DNA from 3 places in the Xenorhabdus poinarii G6 genome. Region 2 is predicted to be linked to each of the others. Evidence: predicted binding sites of a transcription regulator. Region 2 holds the regulator's gene; each other region holds the start of a gene.
What was found. The regulator sigma-54, encoded in region 2, starts transcription at its own class of promoters, with help from an activator protein. The targets are predictions, from matches to a motif close to GTTGGCACANNTTTCGCTNT.
Positions count from the first base shown of each region.

Region 1: the regulator sigma-54 is predicted to act here: its motif matches at 2,379-2,398, upstream of glnK (P-II family nitrogen regulator).
Region 3: the regulator sigma-54 is predicted to act here: its motif matches at 2,607-2,626, upstream of glnA (glutamate--ammonia ligase).

Region 1 covers NZ_FO704551.1:486,252-492,030, reverse strand. Annotated here, with positions in the region: RNA gene ffs (signal recognition particle sRNA small type) at 1-13, opposite strand, end outside; gene amtB (ammonium transporter AmtB) at 705-1,985, opposite strand; gene glnK (P-II family nitrogen regulator) at 2,000-2,338, opposite strand; gene XPG1_RS02135 (SmdB family multidrug efflux ABC transporter permease/ATP-binding protein) at 2,509-4,278, opposite strand; gene XPG1_RS02130 (SmdA family multidrug ABC transporter permease/ATP-binding protein) at 4,271-5,779, opposite strand, start outside.
Region 2 covers NZ_FO704551.1:3,226,039-3,231,817, reverse strand. Annotated here, with positions in the region: gene XPG1_RS18595 (hypothetical protein) at 10-174, opposite strand; gene XPG1_RS14940 (hypothetical protein) at 255-794, shown strand; gene npr (PTS phosphocarrier protein NPr) at 940-1,212, opposite strand; gene rapZ (RNase adapter RapZ) at 1,233-2,084, opposite strand; gene ptsN (PTS IIA-like nitrogen regulatory protein PtsN) at 2,124-2,591, opposite strand; gene hpf (ribosome hibernation promoting factor) at 2,810-3,097, opposite strand; gene rpoN (RNA polymerase factor sigma-54) at 3,121-4,560, opposite strand; gene lptB (LPS export ABC transporter ATP-binding protein) at 4,630-5,355, opposite strand; gene lptA (lipopolysaccharide ABC transporter substrate-binding protein LptA) at 5,376-5,779, opposite strand, start outside.
Region 3 covers NZ_FO704551.1:164,991-170,769, reverse strand. Annotated here, with positions in the region: gene XPG1_RS00730 (hypothetical protein) at 1-206, shown strand, start outside; gene XPG1_RS00725 (RCC1 domain-containing protein) at 517-2,337, shown strand; gene glnA (glutamate--ammonia ligase) at 2,740-4,149, shown strand; gene glnL (nitrogen regulation protein NR(II)) at 4,377-5,420, shown strand; gene glnG (nitrogen regulation protein NR(I)) at 5,461-5,779, shown strand, end outside.

The sequences.
Region 1 (5,779 bases), 920 kb from region 2:
GGGAGAACCAACAGAGCCCCCATTGACATTAGCTTCAAATTTCAAAGCGGCGCTCATTATGTTTCAAACATGATTAAATAGCAAGACAACATCATTTAAATGCCTATTTATCACCCATAGTGTTTTAAAAGCAATCAACGGTAACACCCAAAACCGAAATTTTGACACTGAAAATATCGCTGTCTACGTCACCTCTTTACTCATTTTAATCACTTCATCACCATAACTTAAGCCAAATACATGCCTTGTTGCCTGACTGCATTAAAAATAATCATATAAATCAATACATAAACTAAAAACAATACATTGGTATGATTTTGTCAAAACCGGAGAAATTAACAGTACTCATTCACAACCACAATAAAAACGCCATGATAATTTCATTTACTATTTAACCTCTATATTTTCGAATAAATAAAAATCCATTATCTGTAATCTTTCATTTATACTTTTTAAATGTTGTCAACGCTCAAAACATATTATGAGTGACTCGTTACAAAACTTAATAACGTTGATAAAGTTAGAAAAAAGAGTCAATGGGATGACCAGTGATCCTGCTCAATTGGAAGTCCATGAGTATCAGTAGCCCGTGGTTTAGCCTTATGCCGTAATAACAGGAATCGACGCGATTCCAGACATGATTTTTTATGACTAACCTCTGTTAATACGGCACGGTATAGCTATTTTAAAACCAGTAAAGTTGCTCAGTTATAAGCACTTTCACCATGAGAAGTGATATCAAGCCCTTCCCTTTCTGATTCAATACTCATACGTAGCCCAACCAACTTATCCGCGATCTTAAAGGAGATATAAGCCGCTATTGATGACCAAACCATACAGACCAATATACTCATAGCCTGGATACCAAACTGCCTGAACATGGTCATCCCTTCGGAAAAACCTGTCCCGCCTAAAGTAGATGAGGTAAAAACACCGGTCAATAAACAACCAATAATACCACACACACCATGTACCCCAAAAACATCACAGACATCATCAACACGTAACCATTTCTTCAGTGTGACTACCCCCCATAAGCCTGTGATACCGGCAATGAATCCCATCCCTAATGCGCCACCGATACCGACGGTGGCCGCTGCGGGCGTAATGACCACTAATCCTGAGATACAGCCAGAGCATGCTCCTAAAAGCGAAGGTTTCTGGCGAAATATCCATTCAGAGAAAAGCCATGACAGCACCGCTCCTGCCGTTGCTATCATCGTATTCACCAGAACCAACGCTGATATAGCATTCGCTGCCCCCGCCGATCCCACATTAAAACCAAACCAACCAATATAAAGGATTGCTGTACCAATGAAAGTCATCGGTAAGCTATGAGGTTTGAATGCTTCTCGTCCAAAGCCTGAACGTTTCCCAAGTAAATAAGCACCAACCAATCCTGCCGCTGCCGCATTAATATGAACCACTGTCCCGCCAGCAAAGTCCAAAGCACCATCTTTAGCAAGCCAGCCACCTCCCCATATCATATGTGCCATGGGGATATAAGAGATGGTTAACCACAACGCGCTAAAAATCAGCAGTGCTGAAAAACGAACTCTTTCACATAAAGCCCCTACAACTAAAGCAACAGTAATACATGCAAAGGCGCCTTGAAAAACCACATGAATCAACTGATAAAAGCTTCCACTTAAATCAGTTATGGCTATATTTTTCAACATAACCTGCTCAAAGCCACCCCAAAAATAATTTCCTGTGCCAAAGGTCATGCTGTAGCCATAAATAATCCAAAGCACACAAACCAATGAAAAACTGACAATCACCTGTGCCATCAATGACAAAACATTTTTGCTGCGCAGTAATCCGCCATAAAACAGCGCAATACCCGGTATCGTCATAAAAAGGACAAGTATCGTATTGACCAACATGAATACCGTATCGGCTTTATCAAGATTATTTTCTACAGCAAACGCAAATGAAGGAAAACTGCTCGCAATCAACACCATAGATAAAAATTTTTTCTTCATTTTTCATCCTCCATTTACAATGCCGCATCATTTATTTCACCCGTCCTGATCCGGACAGCTCGCTGTAATTCAAAGAGAAAGATTTTTCCATCGCCCATCTTTCCGGTGAAGGCAGTTTGTTGCACAATATGGATAATCTCTTCAACTCGGTCATCATGAGTAGCAATATCAATCTTTACTTTGGGTAAAAAATTAACGTTGTATTCAGCCCCCCGATAAAGTTCAGAATGGCCCTTTTGACGCCCAAATCCCTTTACTTCGGTTATCGTCATACCTTGTATGCCGATATCAGCAAGCGCCTCCCGCACTTCTTCCAGCTTAAATGGCTTTATGATGATAGTAATGAGCTTCATATTTCCCCCATGTGTTTGTCACGCTTGTACAAGGGGAATATTTGCAAGGGATGTGCCAAAAATTAAAAATAAAATGTAATCAACTTGTTATTAAAAATATTTTTAAAGAAGTGATAAAAAAGGGGAGCGATAAACATATCGGCTCCCCCATATACACGCTAAAATGCACATTAAATGTGCACTGCTTCATTCAGCGTTTCACCAACCTGCTGGAGTTGGTACATTTGATAATAGCGCCCGCGTTTTTCCAGTAACTGATGATGCAGTCCCTGTTCGACAATTGCACCACGATGCAGCACAAATATCGAATCGGCTTCAATGATGGTTGAAAGACGATGGGCAATCACCACTAATGTTGTCTGTTTACGGATCATGCCCAACGCCTTCTGTACTGATTGTTCTGTTCCTGAATCAATATTTGCAGTAGCCTCATCTAAAATGAGAATCTGTGGCGTTTGTACTAAAACCCTGGCCATTGCCAAAAGTTGTTTTTGGCCAGCGGAAAGTGTATTTCCTTGCTCCCCTAAAACAGAATTCAAACCATCGGGCAAATTACGAACAAAATTCGCTAATTGAACCCACTCTAACACTTCCCATATTTTCTCTTCACTGATATCCCGCCCCAGCGCGATGTTGTTAAAGAATGAGGTAGCCAGAACCACCGGGTCTTGCTGTACCATTGCCACCCCCTTGCGTAGTGCAGCATGGGAAAGTGAAGATACCGGCCGGCCGTCAAGATGAATTTCACCGTCTTGCCATGGATAGTAGCCCATCATCAAATTGGCTAACGTGCTTTTTCCACTTCCTGTATGCCCGACTAATGCCACAAATCCATGTGGAGGAACATGCAGATTAATATCTCTCAGAACAAATTTGTCACTGCGGTAGGCAAAGTTTAAGTTTTTAATATTAATTCTGCCGCTTTCTAGTGCGCGCAAATCATGGCCATATTGCTGCTGTGGGCTGTCCATAAGCTCAAAAACCCGCTCTCCTGAAACCACAGCTTGCTGTAACACTGATTGCTGTGCAGTCAACTCAATCAGTGGCTCATTCAACCGCCCAAGGTAGTTAATAAAGGCATACAGCACACCAACACCAATAACGTCTGTACCTTTAATGCCAAATACTAACAGTAAACCACACAATATTGCCGTGGAGAAAAAACTCAATAAGGGCCTCAACAAGATGCCATCTAACCGTAAAACCTGCATGCGAGCCTGATAATGTGCCCGATGAGTTGCCAACATTTTCTCACCAAAACGCGCTTGCTGACGAAACTGTTGGATCACTGCCATTCCATTAATGACTTCATTGAATCCATCATTAATATCCGCCAGATAGCCCCGAACTTGTCGAACTATTGGAGTACTGAAACGCTGATAAATGACCATGACAAGCAAGACCGCTGGAAATATCACGATCGCAACACATGCCATGCGCCAATTCAAAACAAACATAGCAATCAGCATCGCGCCAATCAATGCAATACAGCGAAACACTGTCGGGATCACATTAACGAATAGATCTTTAATAACCTCAGTATCATTGGTGACACGGGATATCAATTGTCCAACCGGCTGATTATCAAACGCACTCAATGGCTGACGCAATGCTGAGTTCATCACATCCGTACGGAGCTTCTGTACCACTCCGACCGATGCCTGATTAAAAAGTAACGTTTGATAATAATGCAGGACGGCAGAAATAAGCTGCAAGAGCAAGAATGCAGTGGCAAGACCGCCGACAATATCAAGCGGTAAATTCCCCGTTGCTATCATATTGTCAATAAAATAACTAACCAGCAAAGGCCCACTCACTTCTGCCAGTGATGCAATCCATAGCATCGACACCGCAATTAGCATCGGCTTACGGTAATTTTTACTGTAAGAAAGCAAACGCTTGAATGCAGGCCATAGGTGATACCGATGAGATTTAGCCATTATCACCCTCCAACGCCGCTTCTAATTGTTGGTAATTGTACATATCAGAATACCAACCAGATTGAGTGATAAGTTGCTTATGCTGGCCTTGCTGTACAGTCCGCCCATGTTGCATAACCAAAATATTATCTGCTTCCGTTAATGCTGACAGCCTATGGGCACTGATAATAATGGTACGCTGTTGTCGCCATTGGCTGAGGTTTTTCATAATCTGGTGTTCCGTTTGCCCATCCACAGCTGACAGGGCATCATCAAGAATTAAAATCTCAGCCTCTAACAGCAAAGCCCTGGCAATGGATATACGTTGTTTTTGCCCGCCAGAAAGCATCACTCCGCGTTCTCCCACTTCCGTTTGATATCCCTGTGGCAGTCGCAAAATATCATCATGTATACTTGCCAGGCGAGCGGCTTCTTCTATCTGTTCCAGGGTTGCCTCAGGCCGCCCTAATGCAATATTGCCTGCAATGGTATCTGAAAAAAGAAAAGGGCTTTGGTTGACAATAGCCAATCGCGCGCGCCACTCTTCCATTCGGAGAACAGCGAGACTTTTTGACTGAAAAAGAATTTCTCCATCGGTGACATCAAACTGCCGTTGTAACAAAGATAACAATGTGCTTTTCCCGGCACCGGTTGGCCCACAGAGTCCCAATAACTGCCCTGGCTTCAACTGGAAACGAATATCTTGTAAAACAGGTGTATTGTTTGCAGGGTAAGAAAATCCGTTGATATTTGCCTGCAAGCTTCCCCGCTCTGGCGACAAGGACAACGTACCCTCTTCAATGACCAGAGGTTCCCGTAATAAACTTCGGATACGAGTATAAGCAGCACTTCCCCTCTCGACGATGTTGAACATCCATGCCAATGCCAACATTGGCCAGATCATCAACCCCAGGTACATGACAAAACTGGTCAGCTCGCCAAGCGTCATGGCACCATTCAGCACCATCCAACCACCACCACCGACAGCTAAAAGATTTGCAACAGCGATAGTGATAAAAATGGTGGGGTCAAAGCGTGCATCAACACGCGCAACATGCATATTTTTACGTCCGGCATCAATGGCAACTTCTTCAAACTGATCAGATTGCAGCTTTTCCAGGCCAAACGCTTTTATCATACGGATACTCGTCAAACTTTCCTGAGCATGGTTATTCAGGGCAGAAAATGCACCTTGCGCAGATTTAAAACGATGATGAAGCTGATTACCATAATGCTTAATGACCAAAGCCATAATCGGCATAGGCAACAGTGATAACAATGTTAACTGCCAACTGATTTCCACACTCATGACAATTAGGACAGCGCCACCCATCACTAAAGCGTCAACCAGAGTAAGTACTCCCTCACCTGCCGCAAAAACAACTCTGTCAACATCGTTGGTAGCGCGAGCCATAAGATCGCCTGTTCTGTGGCGTAAATAGAATTCAGGATTCTGACTACTCAGACGTAAATAGAAGTCACTACGTAACTTCACAGCCAGTCGATACGAAGCACCGAACAG
Region 2 (5,779 bases):
ATACGGATTTTATTGTCCGTTTTCATCGAGGCTTTGGAAGACGGATTTCATATAATGGTATTGATGGTCGCTAATTTTTTCTTTTACGACGTCATAGGCATTCGCGTTTTTAACAGCGATATATAACCCCTCTTTATGGAACGTCTCCAGTACAACGAGTGCCAAGTCCTTCATTGATTTTGTGCTTGCGTGCAAACCAATATGGCGACCAATTTGGTTATTGAGCAAATCGATTAGTAAAGGGAAATTAAAAAATGAAGGTAAGTAATAAAAAAATACTACTTATTTTAAGTGCATTTGCTATTCTAACTTTTGTCTATTTTTTCTCTTTTAGACAGTGGGATATCAAAGAGGTTATCGTTGATTACAGTAATAAACATTGCCAGATAAATCAAGAATGTTTGGTTGATTTTAAAGATTTAACCCCCTTTAGCTGGGATAGGGCTTATATTTTCCCCGACGGAAAAAATTCAAAATCGATCAATAATGCTATTGGTATGCAATATCGATTTACTGATGTTGGATTGAAATTTATTTTTATCAGAGATAAGGAAATTGTTTACTCCGAAGAGTATTTCCCTGATCTTGATTGTCATGATAAAAATCAAATTATCCCTGTTTTTGCTACTCTATATCCCAAAAATAATTATCCAAGTTATTATTTTTTAACAAAAGAAAATAGTCAATTATTTATAACAATGCGTAATAGCATATCGAGCAATTGTGATATGTTTTATGAGATCTCGCCCTCAAATGAAGATCAATCAGAAAAAAGCAATCCTTATAAGAAGTGAGTGTTTTTTCTGTATAGATGAGTTCCAAAACGCGCTGTAAAAATGTTGTGGTCTAATGAGCGAAGATAGCTTATCAGCCGGCTAATGTTATTAATATGACACTATCGGTTGGGTGGGTAATTTGATCTATTGGATAGATGCGCAACTATTCCTCATCAAATCCTGCGTTGAAAAGTTCGGTAATCGCCGCCAGAGCCTGCTCTTCATCCGGCCCGGTCGCTTCAACTTCAATATAGCTACCTTGTTCGGAATCTAACATTAACATGGCAATGACACTGCAAGCCTCAGCCTGAATATGACGACTGTTGCGCAAAATGACCTGCGATTGAAATTGCAACACAAGGTCGTGGAGTTTCATCGCAGGTCTGGCATGCATACCAAGCCGGTTTTTAATTTCAAGCCGCTTTTTGACTGTCATGCTTTGCTTTATGGGGCGTGCTATTTACGTTTTTCCAGTGTGCGGTGACGTGACTGCACGTTTTTACCACGAGATCGGAAATAATCGGCTAGCTGTTCGGCAACATAGACCGAACGGTGTTTACCACCGGTACAACCAATCGCGACAGTCAGGTAGCTGCGATTATTGGTTTCCAGCATAGGTAACCAAAGTTCAAGATAGCTACGTGTTTGATAAATGAAATTATGAACTTCAGTGTGGCGATCCAAAAATGCGGCGACAGGGCGATCTAAACCCGTCATAGGGCGCAGTTTCGGGTCCCAGTGCGGGTTTGGCAGGAAACGCACATCGAAAACATAATCGGCGTCAATGGGAATACCATGTTTGAAACCAAAAGATTCAAACACCATTGTCAGTTCACGTTCCCGTTTGCCCAGTAAACGGGTTCTGAGCATCTCTGCCAGTTCATGAACGGACATTTCCGATGTGTCGATAATCAAGTCGGCCCGTGAACGCAGTGGTTCAAGCAAATCGCTTTCTTGGTCAATGGCACTTTCCAGTGACAGATTTTTGCTGGATAGCGGATGCAAACGGCGCGTGTCACTGTAGCGACGGATCAGGGTATTACGATCTGCATCCAAAAACAGTAGCTGTGGTGAAAAACTGTCAGGGAGTTTCGTCAGGGCTTCTTCAAAAATTTCGGGTGACTCCGGCATGTTTCTGACATCAATGCTAACTGCTGCTGAAATATCGCGTTCAACCAGTGAGCTTGCCAGCTCTGGTAGCAACACAACCGGCAGGTTGTCCACACAATAGAAGCCCATGTCTTCCAGGGCACGCAGCGCGACAGATTTCCCTGACCCTGAACGACCACTGACTATCATCAGCACCATGAGGTGACTCTCCTAAATGTTTACAATTGTCATCACTATTTATTCAGTAATGATTTTATATAATTCATCATCACTCAGAGCTGAGCGCAGACGACGGCAGAAGTTTTTGTCTGCAAGACGTTTTGCAATCAATGATAGTGAGTGTAAATGAGTTTGACATTGATCTGATGGCACTAATAAAGCGAACAATAAGTCAACAGGTTGATTATCAATGGCATCAAAGGTAATGGGGTGTTCTAGATGTAAAAATACCCCAACGGCATTCGCCGAACTCTCTTTATCTAATTTGCCGTGAGGGATTGCAATCCCGTTCCCGATCCCGGTAGTGCCAACTTTCTCGCGGGAAAGTATAGCCTCAAATACGCTATTTTCTGATACGCCAAGCTGTTTTGATGCCAGTTCGCTGATAATCTCTAAAGCTCGCTTTTTACTCGAACAAAGTACATTGTGGCGTGTACATTCGGGTGAAAGGACTGAGCTTAGGGGTAAATCTGTTTCGTTGTTCATTTCTTTATTCACTTAGGGCCTTGTTCTACCAGATGCCTGACGGGCATCTGGTATTGATTCACTGCACCAGAACCGAACTTTCGTTCGTTCAACACCTTGAAATACATCGGTACAAATCGAAAGATCACCACCGACCGAAAGATCGCATGGTGTTACCTAAAAGGTGTTTATAGAGAGAACAGTGGTAATTTTATGATGGCCCCGTTGCCTGAAAGCGATTAATGTTGTCTCAATTTACTTTTGTGTTTGGTCAATTGACGCGCCAGTTTATCGACCAGCACATCAATGGCCGCATACATGTCTTCATGTTCTGCGGTTGCATGCAACTCGCCTCCGTTAATATGCACCGTGGCTTCGGCGATCCGCTCCACCTTTTCCACCCGGAGTATGACCTGGATGAGATGAATCTTATTGAAATATTGATCCAATTTGCTGCATTTGCTGTTCACAATGTTGCGAAGTGCATCTGTGATTTCAATGTTATGGCCTGTGATATTGAGTTGCATGGTGTTTTCCTTCTCTGTGTTGTTCAAACCAGTTTTTTACGTTGATTTGAAGGCGGGATGGATAACGACTCTCTATATTTTGCGACAGTCCGGCGCGCAACCTGAATACCTTGTTCAGTGAGCAGGCTGGTCAATTTACTGTCACTTAGTGGTTTGGCCGGGTTTTCTGCCGCGACCAGTTTTTTCACCAGCGCACGTATTGCCGTCGAAGAGGCTTCACCGCCACTCTCTGTATTGACGTGACTGGAAAAAAAATATTTAAGCTCAAAAATACCGCGTGGACTATACAGGTACTTCTGTGTCGTCACACGGGAGATGGTGGATTCATGCATATCAACCTGGTAGGCGATATCTGCCAGTACCAGTGGTTTCATGTGTTCTTCACCATACTCAAAAAAATCTTGTTGCTGTTCAACAATGCTGACGGCGACTTTCAATAACGTTTCATTACGGCTTTCGAGGCTTTTGATGAGCCACTTGGCCTCTTGCAAGTTATTGCGTATGAACAGGCTGTCACTTTCATTATTGGCCTGTTTCCCCAAGGCTGCATAGTGTTGGTTGATGTGCAGACGGGGAATGCTATCGGTATTTAGGCTAACTTGCCAGTTTTCATTTTCTTTCCGCACCAAGACATCTGGAATAACATATTCAGATTCCCCTGTATTGATGGCCAGACCCGGTTTTGGCTCTAGTGATTGAATGATATCAATGGCCCCTTTCAGAACACGCTCTTTTAATTTGCTCTGACGTAATAAATTACGGAAGTCTCGGTTACCCAGCAGATCAAGGTAATGATCGGTAACCCGCCTGGCTTCATTCAGGTAAGGTGTGTCTGACGGTAGTACTGAAAGCTGGATCAGCAAACATTCGCGTAAGTCACGGGCAGCAACACCAATCGGATCAAAATGCTGTATGCGCTTAAGGACGGTTTCGACTTCGGCCAAAGTCAGCGCATCATCCCCCATGCTGGCAAGAATCTCTTCAATGGACGTGCTCAGGTAACCGTTGTCATCAATGGCATCAATAATTGAAGTGGCAATCGCCGCATCCGTTTCTGTAAATGGTGTTAATGTGGCCTGCCACATGAGGTAATCTTGCAATGTCTGGGTAGTTTCTCCCTGATAGACAGGAAAATCATCGGCGGTGTAATCGTTACTGGTGCCTGACGGTGTGCCAGCGGCGTAAATTTCATCCCAACTGGCATCCAGCGGCAACTCTTCAGGCATATCCTTCTGTTCAAGTGCTTCACGGGTATCCATAACTTCTGTTTCCACATCAGAAAGTACCTGATTCTCCACTTCCTGATGCGGATCACTCTGTTCAAGCAACGGATTGGTTTCCAAAGCCTGCTGAATTTCTTGCTGAAGTTCAAACGTCGATAGCTGCAACAAACGAATGGCTTGCTGGAGTTGTGGTGTCATTGTCAATTGCTGACTGAGTTTGAGTTGCAAACTTTGCTTCATAGCGTGACCACTTTCTCCTTAATCTCGCCTGAGTGATTCCCTGGATTGCGCCTGACAGAAGGATGGCGGTTATAAGCGGAAACCTTCACCCAAATAGACACGTTTGACCTGCTCGTTATTCAGGATATCCGTTGGCGTACCGTGGGCAATCAGGTGACCTTGACTGACGATATAGGCTCGTTCACAGACATCCAATGTTTCACGCACATTATGGTCAGTAATGAGTACCCCTAAGCCGCAGTCCCGCAGGTGCTGAATGATCTTTTTAATATCCAGTACGGAAATCGGATCAACGCCAGCAAAAGGTTCATCTAACAGGATGAATTTAGGATTGGCAGCCAGCGCCCGGGCAATTTCCACACGACGGCGCTCACCACCGGAAAGCGATTGGCCAAGGCTATCGCGCAGGTGAGAAATGTGAAATTCTTCCATCAGCGCTTCTGCCCGTTCTTTTCTTTGCTCTTGGGTCAGATCTTTGCGGATCTCCAGTACAGACATCAAATTGTCAAAGACACTCAAGCGACGGAAAATGGAAGCTTCCTGAGGCAAGTAACCGATTCCGCGACGGGCACGTTCATGCAGGGGCAGCAGGCTGATATCTTCTTCATCAATGGCGATCGAACCCGCATCACGAGCAACAATGCCAACCACCATGTAGAACGTCGTGGTTTTACCTGCCCCGTTGGGGCCGAGTAAGCCAACAATTTCTCCCGACTTCACATTGAGGCTGACGTCTTCAACGACCTTACGGCCTTTATATGCTTTCGCCAGGTTTTCTGCGTTTAATATTGCCATATTAGTCTTGCCATTAGTCCTTATTGACTCTTTTTATGAGCATCAGCGTGGTTAACCCCGGAATCTTTTTCCTGTAGCTGGGCAGGTAACAGGACGGTGGTGACATGTTTACCTTTATTACTAAAGGCTTCCATCTGTTGTGTTGGCACCAGATACGTGATTTTATCGCCTTTGATGTTGCTGTCTAGCTGTTCAAGATAGGCATTGCCCGTCAGCTCGACCAGCTCTTTATCGGTTTCATAGCGCATCTTTGACGCATGGCCTTTGAGCGGTTTGCCATCATCTTGTAATTGATAAAAAGTGGCCGGGTTACCGTAAGCTTCGATAACGGTTTTATCGGCGTTTCCGCCCGGGCGGGTCACAACGACTTTATCGGCATGAATGTCGATTGAGCCTTGCTTGACGATAACATTATCTGTAAATG
Region 3 (5,779 bases), 600 kb from region 2:
CAGGGAGTGATGGCATAACAGCAGTTGGAACAATAGAAATTCCATACAATTACTTAACAGGATGCTCTGAATATGAAAATTGTCATACAGGTATGATTCAATTTACATATTTCATTGATAATGATGATAAATCTTCCCATACAAAAGTTTGGAAAGGCAGAATTTCAACTGCTCTTCCTGGGACGCCTCCTGATTGTACGCCATAGTTTTCTTATGTGATAACTAATTTCAATCAATTTAATAATTTATTTATGATTTAATGATTAATACAAAAAATATCAGGAGGTTACTTTACTATTCTTATGTTTAATTAAAACTAACAACTCAAGTATAAAATATATTACCATGTAAAAAACAAATAATCATTATTAATTGGAAGATTCTTGTTCTAAAGCAACGATAATTTACACTCATCATTCCGATAGCTTGTTTTCATTAGTTTTAAAATATAGCTTTGTGTAAATTATCCATGAACCAATCTGATTATATAATTAAAATTCACAAAAGGACTAACTTATGAGTTACCTATCAGCACCTATATTACCTCAAGCTGTAAATGGTGTTTTAGATAAGTCTAAAATAACCGATAATAAGATTATAGTAGAGATACCAAAATATGAAGGTATTGCTGAAAAAGATCAAATTACACTTCATTTTACATCTGTACCTCATGTTTATTCAGTACCTAATCCTGAAAGCTTGAAAGATCCATTCCAAATTGCCCAAATAGATATATCACAATTCCCAGATGGTGAATATCAATTGTATTATTTTATTAGACATTTTACCGATTCAGAAACTAGAAGCTCAAATATTACATCTGTAAAAGTTATTGATGGCACGTCGTCACCAACGACAACCCCACCAAATCCATCAGACGGAGAACCCTTTATTGTTATGGGGGCTCGCTATTCTGATTTAGTTATCGCTAACGGGCTTAAAGCACCACAACGACTGACCGCCTGGGATAAAAATGGTAATCCACTTTCAGTGAAGTGGGAATACATAGGTGGTAAATCACCACTCTTTTCTCCTTTTTCATATGAAAGTTCTTCATTTTTCTACGATACTGCGCCCTGGCTCGCGATTAAAGTTACCCACGGAACTGACACGCTTAAAATAAGCCCAATCAATGTGATTGGTAACGGTGGTACGCTCGGTCTCCCTGTGGGCGCGTATAACGATCCAATAGACCATGAATATGACTATCTTGCTCCGTCCCCGTCTTCTTTTGCTGTGCTACTCAATGACAATACGATGGTTGGCTGGGGTGGCGTCTTCGGTAATTACTTTACGCAATCAGGCATAAAATCCATTACTACCACTGGCGATTCTTATGCCGGGCTTAAAACGGATTCAACATTATGGGCTTACGGCACGAATATGCGTATCCCCCCCGGAAATTTTGATGATGTAGCAGCGGGTGGCAGAAGCTTTTTTGCTGTCGAAAAAGGGACCAGGAAAATATTCGCTTGGGAGGGCGCTTGGGGAGAGAATAGTGCTTCTGGGTATTATCCGTATGATTCTCTTGGTGATGGGAAAAATCTTTTTGTCGGAAATCTGCTTGGTTGTACAGCCTATAATAGTCATTCTGGAAAAATACAAACTCTTTGGGGAACCGCCATACATTCGTATGGGTGGGTACTGGATCCCAATGCACCTTATCTTGTTTCACCGCCGCGTTTCCTCACAGCAATGCCAAGAGGTTTCGCGCTTGCCGACCCGAATGGTAATCTCTCCATTTGGGGTGATTTAAGCCTCTTTCAGCCTTTTTCCCCTTCATCTCAGGATCTTATATGTACCACCGGACTTAGTTACCGTGGGGAAAAAGAGTTTGAGCCTCTGGAACCATTAGGTAACGTAGCAATTCGCCGCGATGGTAGCGTGTATGTATGGGGATGGACGCTAGGCAATGGCTACTACAGTATTAATGGGAACGACCATGAGCCAGCAACAGATTTATCATCCACCAGAAAAGCGATCTTAGTACTAAGGGGTAACAAACTGAGCACGTACTCAGCAGAAGGAGTAGACGCGCTAGGGGGAGACATTTTAAACCTCACCGATATCGTTCAAATAACCGGCTCTGCGAATGGGTTTGCCGTATTAAGAAAAAATGGCCAGGTGGCTACTTGGCAACATCCTGATTCTTATAATATTCCTTCAATTGCTCAACCCGACATGAAAGATATCAGGGCCATTTACTCGACGGGAACCGCATTCCTTGCGCTGTCAGCAGATAACAAAGTCTATACCTGGGGAGGAATTGCGGGGGGTGGCAGTAGCAGCGAAGTACAATCTCTGCTGAATGGTAAGTTAACCTATTATATGGATTAATATAGCATTCGATACCAAAATCATCGATAGTTTACGTTAGCCCCACAGGCGCAATCCATGTTGATTGCGCCTCTTACTCCCTTTCCTTGATCAATAACAATATCGCCTCTCATCTATCGATATGATTTAAACACTTTTTGCACCATTTTTGTGCAAAATGATTTTTATTTTTCCCTAATTTAGGGCAACCTGCTTTAAAAATTGTTCTCTTTCCCCATGCTCCTTGCGTTACCACAATATAATATATTGATATTAAATAATTTATAAATGTTGGCACGCTTTTAGCATTTATCTTTTCAATCCCGATTTTATAAAAATTAATCGCAAAAATGCCCCTTTAAGATAAAACGACCTTCTTCATGCATCGTTCTATCAGGCTGACGTAACCCAGGAGAATTCAGTATGTCCATTGAGCATGTTTTGTCCATGATTGAAGAACATCAGGTGAAATTTATTGACTTACGTTTTACTGATACCAAAGGTAAAGAGCAACATATCACCATCCCAGCCCACCAGATTGATGAAGATTTCTTTGAAGATGGCAAAATGTTTGATGGTTCCTCTATCGGTGGGTGGAAAGGTATTAATGAGTCCGATATGGTGTTAATGCCAGATCCCAATACGGCCATGCTTGATCCATTCTTTAATGATGCCACGTTGATTATACGTTGCGATATCTTAGAACCTGGCACGATGCAAGGCTATGAACGTGATCCTCGTTCCATTGCCAAACGCGCAGAAGATTTCCTGCGGGCAAGTGACATCGCCGACACGGTGTTATTTGGGCCAGAGCCGGAATTTTTCCTGTTTGATGACGTGCGTTTCGGCAACGCTATCTCTGGCTCGTATTACCACATTGATGATATTGAGGCAGCATGGAACAGTGGTACACGTTATGAAAATGGGAATAAAGGTCATCGCCCTGCCGTCAAAGGTGGCTATTTTCCTGTGCCTCCCGTGGATTCGTCCCAGGATCTACGTTCGGCTATCTGTCTGACGATGGAGAAAATGGGCTTGATTGTTGAAGCGCATCACCACGAAGTCGCCACTGCCGGGCAAAACGAAGTCGCGACTCGCTTTAATACGATGACCAAAAAAGCCGATGAAACCCAGATTTATAAGTATGTCGTTCATAACGTTGCTCATAAATTTGGTAAGACCGCCACATTTATGCCAAAACCGCTGGTGGGAGATAATGGCTCCGGTATGCACTGCCATATGTCACTGTCCAAAAATGGTACGAATCTCTTCGCCGGTGATAAATATGGCGGTTTGTCAGAACTGGCGCTGTACTATATCGGCGGCATCATCAAACATGCCCGTGCTCTGAATGCTTTCACCAATCCGACCACTAATTCCTATAAGCGGTTAGTGCCGGGCTTTGAAGCGCCGGTAATGCTGGCTTATTCTGCCCGCAATCGCTCCGCCTCGATCCGTATTCCGGTTGTCGCCAGCGCCAAAGCCCGCCGTATTGAGGTTCGTTTCCCTGATCCCGCCGCGAATCCTTATTTGGCTTTCTCTGCCCTGTTGATGGCAGGTTTGGATGGCATCATCAACAAAATTCATCCCGGTGATGCCATGGATAAAAATTTATATGATCTACCCGCAGAAGAAGCACAAGAGATCCCAACTGTCGCCTCTTCTCTGGAAGAAGCCATCGCAGCTCTGGATGCAGATCGTGACTTCCTGATACGCGGTGGTGTTTTCACTGATGATGCGATCGATGCTTATATCAAATTACAGCAAAGTGAAATTGAGCGTATCCGTATGACGCCACACCCCCTGGAATTTGAACTCTATTACAGTGTGTAATGCTGTTGATGATCCACCGCTCCCGACGTGTTTTTTTGTTGCCGTGAAACTTTTTAGCCCATCGTTGGATGGGCGCTTTTCACGACCAATACGCTTGATTCCCCATACTGAGGCCGGTTTCCGTGCCTCAAAAATGAGAAGAAGAAGGCATTTTTAGTAGAATAATCCATCAAGTTATAACTTAAATAAGCTACAATGCACCAAAAAAGTGCAGGAATTGAATAGCAATGGCTGAGGTTACCCACGCAGAACAGATACTCAATTCGCTGATAAACAGCGTATTGGTGCTGGATAATAATTTAATTATCCGCTACGCCAATCATTCTGCTCTGCAACTTTTGGCGCAAAGTTCACATAAGTTATTCGGAACGCCACTGCCGGTTTTATTTAGTTATCTCTCGCTGGACACAGAGTTGATGCGCTCAAGTTTGATTAACGGTCACGGGTTTACCGATAACGAAGTCATTCTGGTCATCAATAATCATTTTCATGTAATGTCGCTCAGCGCCCAACCCATTGCCGAGCACTCTATCTTGCTGGAACTGGCGACTATGGACAGTCAACGCCGTTTAAGCCAAGAGCAGATACAACAGGCACAGCAGGTGGCGGCTCGGGAATTGGTTCGGGGGCTGGCACATGAAATTAAAAATCCCCTGGGGGGGCTACGGGGCGCCGCACAGCTACTCGCCAAAGCCCTGCCCGATCCCTCTCTGCGGGAATATACCCAAGTTATCATTGAACAGGCTGACAGGCTACGCGCGCTTGTTGATCGCTTACTGGGGCCGCAACATCCGGGAACACAAACCCGGCAAAGCATCCACCATGTGGTCGAGCGGGTGTATCAATTAGTTTCTCTGGAGAAACCTGCCAGTGTGACGTTACTCAAAGATTATGATCCGAGTTTACCTGAGCTGTCCCATTATCCTGACCAAATTGAACAGGTATTACTGAATATCACCCGGAACGCTTTACAGGCGCTGGGCGAAAAAGGGGGCTCTATCATCCTGCGAACACGCACTGCGTTTCAGGTTACCTTACAGGGTGAGCGCTACCGCCTGGCGGCCAGAATTGATATTGAAGATAATGGGCCGGGTATTCCTCCCCCTATTCAGGATACACTGTTTTACCCCATGATCAGTGGACATGAAGGCGGTACCGGGCTTGGATTATCCATCGCGCGCAATCTTGTCGATCAACATGCTGGCAAAATTGAATTTACCAGTTGGCCGGGACATACGGCGTTTTCCATTTACCTGCCGATCAAGAAATAGCCAACCAATCAAAACACCGATGAAGAAATCGAGGGCGACAATGCAACGAAGAAAAGTCTGGATCGTTGATGATGACAGTTCTATTCGCTGGGTACTTGAACGGGCGCTGAGCGGCGCAGGCATGGAATGCACCAGTTTTGAACACGCCGACGCGGTTCTGGCTGCCCTCTCACACAGCCATCCTGAAGTGCTGCTTTCCGATATCCGTATGCCCGGGCTGGATGGGCTAAGCCTTCTCAACCAGATAAAGCAGAGCCACCCACAACTGCCGGTCATCATTATGACAGCACATTCTGATCTGGATGCAGCGGTCAGTGCTTATCAACACGGCGCGTTTGATTATCTGCCAAAGCCTTTCG